Regions from separate parts of the Succinispira mobilis DSM 6222 genome, predicted to be linked through region 2. Evidence: riboswitches for the same ligand, from Rfam matches in the RefSeq annotation. Region 2 holds a riboswitch; the other holds the start of a gene.
The links. A riboswitch is a leader RNA that binds a small molecule or an ion and turns the genes downstream of it on or off. The one in region 2 is predicted to bind S-adenosylmethionine.
Positions count from the first base shown of each region.

Region 1: another riboswitch for S-adenosylmethionine. It lies ahead of metK (methionine adenosyltransferase); the one in region 2 lies ahead of SUCMO_RS0106525 (O-acetylhomoserine aminocarboxypropyltransferase/cysteine synthase family protein).

Region 1 covers NZ_KB913028.1:2,008,093-2,010,295, reverse strand. Annotated here, with positions in the region: gene metK (methionine adenosyltransferase) at 87-1,277, opposite strand; SAM riboswitch class I at 1,354-1,455, opposite strand; gene coaBC (bifunctional phosphopantothenoylcysteine decarboxylase/phosphopantothenate--cysteine ligase CoaBC) at 1,507-2,203, opposite strand, start outside.
Region 2 covers NZ_KB913028.1:1,379,584-1,381,786, reverse strand. Annotated here, with positions in the region: gene nspC (carboxynorspermidine decarboxylase) at 1-684, opposite strand, end outside; SAM riboswitch class I at 1,015-1,116, shown strand; gene SUCMO_RS0106525 (O-acetylhomoserine aminocarboxypropyltransferase/cysteine synthase family protein) at 1,199-2,203, shown strand, end outside.

The DNA.
Region 1 (2,203 bases), 630 kb from region 2:
ATTGGAGTTGAGCTTCTGAAGTTAATCATGAAAAAGAGGCCGTCGCACTAGGGCGACAGCCTCTTTGAATTTAAAAATTTTATAGTTTATAGACCAGCGTCTTTTTTTAGTTCAGCGACTTTATCAAGCTTTTCCCAAGGAAGTTCAATATCAGTACGGCCCATGTGTCCATAAGCAGCAGTTTGCTTGTAAATTGGGCGACGAAGATCAAGAGCTTTGATAATGCCAGCTGGACGCAAATCAAAATGTTTTTGTACTAGTTGGGCAATTTTTTCTTCAGAAATTTTAGCTGTACCAAAAGTATCTACTAAAACAGAAACTGGTTTAGCGATACCAATAGCATAAGCTAGTTGGATTTCGCATTTGTCAGCTAGACCAGCAGCAACGATGTTTTTAGCTACATAACGAGCTGCATAAGCTGCAGAGCGATCTACTTTTGTTGGATCTTTACCTGAGAAAGCACCGCCACCATGACGAGCCATACCGCCATAAGTATCTACAATTATTTTACGGCCTGTAAGACCAGAATCACCTTGTGGTCCACCAACAACAAAGCGGCCTGTTGGATTAATGTAGTATTTAGTATTTTCATCTAGTAAGTTTGCATCTACTACAGGAAGAATTACTAGTTCTTTAAGATCTTTAGCAATTTGTTCTAAAGAAACTTCAGGACCGTGTTGAGTAGAAATAACAATTGTATCTACACGTACTGGTTTATCATCTTCGTACTCTACAGTAACTTGAGTTTTACCATCAGGGCGAAGATAAGGTAAAGTGCCATCTTTACGAACTTTAGTAAGTTGTAAAGCTAATTTGTGGGCTAAAGAAATTGGTAAAGGCATAAATTCAGGGGTTTCATTACTAGCATAACCAAACATCATGCCTTGGTCGCCAGCGCCAATAGCTTCGATGTAATCTTGTTCACCTTGTTTAGCTTCTAAAGATTTATCTACACCCATAGCAATATCTGCAGATTGTTCATCAATAGAAACTAAAATACCGCAAGTTTCACCATCAAAACCATATTTTGCACGGTCATAACCGATGTCAACAATAGTTTTGCGAACTACTTTAGGAATATCAACATAGCAAGATGTTGTGATTTCGCCAACTACGTGAACTTGGCCAGTAGTAACTAAAGTTTCGCAAGCAACACGAGCTTCTGGATCTTGAGCCAAAATCGCATCTAAAACAGAATCAGAAATTTGGTCGGCTATTTTATCAGGATGTCCTTCAGTAACAGATTCAGAGGTAAATAGTCGTTTCATTTTTGACATAAAAAAGTATCACTCCTTAATTGTAATAAGAAAAAATAAAAACTCCCAAAAATGGGAGTTAGATTTAGTTATCTATTTCCCATCTTGCTATATAATAGCAGGAATTGGCACCGTTTGATAAAAATCATGGTTGCCGCAGCTTCATCGGGCCATTCCCTCAGCTAACTCTTGATGAGTACAATATTTACTTACAGCATAGATTATACTGGAAAAAAATAGATTTTGCAAGCTAGATTTTTCTTTTCGCCAAGATGCAGTCGAGAAGAATGTTTGCTACTTTAGTTTTGCTCATTTGTTCTAAGGAACAAATTTCTCCATCGGGATAGAGCAATTTAACGATGTTGGTATCGGCATTAAACCCAGCCCCACTTAAGGTTACATCATTAGCGACAATCATATCAAGATTTTTCTTGCGTAATTTTTCTTGGGCATTACTAATTAAATCATTAGTTTCGGCCGCAAAACCAACCAAAAATTGTTTGGTTTTCTTTTGCCCAAGATCGGCCAGGATATCAGGATTTTTCTCTAAAACAATAGTTAAATTAGCATCAGCTTGTTTTTTTATTTTTTGAGAGCTGACTTCTTTGGGGCGATAATCAGCAACCGCCGCAGCCTTAATTACAATATCGGCTTGGGTAAAATAATCTAAAACCGCAGCATGCATTTCCCTAGCGCTGTCTACAGCAATAAAATTAACTTTAGCAGGCACAGGAAGATTGCTGGGACCTGAAATTAATGTAACCTGTGCACCGCGAGCTATAGCCGCTTGGGCTATAGCATAGCCCATTTTACCGCTAGAATGATTACTGATATAGCGAACGGGGTCGATCGCTTCGCGCGTCCCAGCGGCAGTTACTAGAATATTTAAACCAGCTAGGTCTTGAGCTGCAACAATAGTTTGTTCGAGATATTCAACAATTGCTTGA
Region 2 (2,203 bases):
AATTTGAATATTGTACTTTTCAGAAAAAGCTTTCAGTTTATTGCAAAAAGCTTCAATAGGATAGCCGGCTTTAGTGAAATAAATGCCTCCACCTAAACTTATCCAATTAAGTTTAAATAAAAATTCGCCATAAGTCTCGCCTAAATAATCGAGTTGCTCAGAAAAAGAGTTGAAATCAGCATTTTCGCAGTTGTAATGAAACATAAGACCATCAATTTTAGATAATTGCTTGGCTATTAAATTTTTATCTAAAATACCTAAGCGAGAAAATTTGCGTGTTGGATTAGCTAAATCAAAGCCAGAATTACTAATACCAGGATTGACACGTAAGCCGATTTTTTTGTCAGCTACAAGTTCATAATAAGTTTCTAACTGAGAAATAGAATTGAAAATTACTTTATCAGCAAATTTACGTATTTCTAATAGATCTTCTTTAGAATAACCAACACAATAAGCATGGGTTTCGCCACCAAACTCTTCATGCCCAAGTTTGGCTTCATATAAAGAACTTGAAGTGGTACCAGCCATATAGGGGCGCATCAGGTTAAATACGCTCCAAGTTGAAAAACATTTCAATGCTAGTACACATTTAGCTCCTGATAGTTTATTAATTTTATCAATAACTAGCATATTAGCTAGGAGCTTGTTTTCATCTAAAAGATAATAAGGCGTTTGTAGTTTCATTATTGCGCGGCTCCTCTATACATAAAAAATCACCACGAACAAAAATTTGCGTGATGATATTATTGTACAGATTAATTTATATTTCGTCAATAAATCTTTTTAAATTGGATGTTTTTTATTTTAAAATGCCGATTTAATGAATTAGGTTCGCATTTCTTAGAAATGCTGTAGTTTTCAACGAAATTTAAATTTAAATATAAGAAAACACAAAAGGTTTACTGGAAGGAAACAAAAGTATTACTAATGATGAGTAGACGCAACTTAAAATAAAATAGTTGACAAAAATATCTCGGCAATGTAATATATAGAAAATAACAGAAGAATATAGAACTCTTATCGAGAGTGGTAGAGGGACTGGCCCGATGAAACCCGGCAACCATCGCAATGCGAAAGGTGCTAAATCCAGCAGGATAATTTCCTGGAAGATGAGAGGAAAGCGGAATAAAAGCTCTTTCCTCGCGGGAAGAGCTTTTTAATTTCTTTTTGTTACTAAAATATTTGGGGGGATTTTATTATGAGTTTATTAGAAAATGCTGGAATAGAAACTTTGGCTATTCATGCCGGACAAATTCCAGACCCTACAACTGGGGCTAGAGCTGTACCAATATATCAAACAACTGCTTATAATTTTCAAGATACGCAACATGCTGCTGATTTATTTAGTTTAAAAGCAAATGGCTACATCTATACACGGATTAGCAATCCGACTACTGATGTGTTAGAGAAAAGAATTGCAACATTAGAAGGCGGAATAGGAGCAATTGCATTTGCTTCTGGACAGGCAGCAATTATTGGTGCAATTTTAAATATTCTTGAGTCGGGAGATGAAATTGTTAGCTCTGCTAGTTTATACGGTGGTACCTACAATTTATTTGCTTATAATTTACCGCGGTTAGGAATAAAAGTTAAATTTGTTGATGCTAGTGAATTAGAAAACTTTGCTGCGGCGATAACAGAAAGAACCAAGTTAGTTTATGCTGAAGCATTAGGTAATCCTAGTGGAGATGTTTTAGATATAGAAGGTGTGGCTAAACTAGCACACAAAAACGGGATACCACTTATGGTAGATGCTACTTTTGTGACACCGTACTTATTAAAGCCCATAGATTTTGGTGCCGATATTGTAATTCATTCCGCCACAAAATTTTTAGGTGGACATGGGGTAGCTATGGGTGGTGTAGTAGTTGATGCAGGAAAATTCGATTGGAATTCCAATAAATTTCCACTTTTAAGTCAGCCCGATCCAAGTTATCAAGGTATAAATTACGCAGTTGACATTGGTGCAGCTGCATTTATAACTCGTTTGCGAGTTCAGATTTTGCGTGATTTTGGCGCAACAATTAGTCCTTTTAATGCTTTTTTAATTCTTTTAGGAATAGAAACTTTACCCTTAAGAATGCAAAAACATGTGAAAAACGCCTTAGAAATAGCTCAATATCTGCAAAAAAATTCAGCCGTTAGTTGGGTGAACTACTCTAGCTTACCTAATAGTGAGCAAAAAACTAAAGCAGATAAGTAT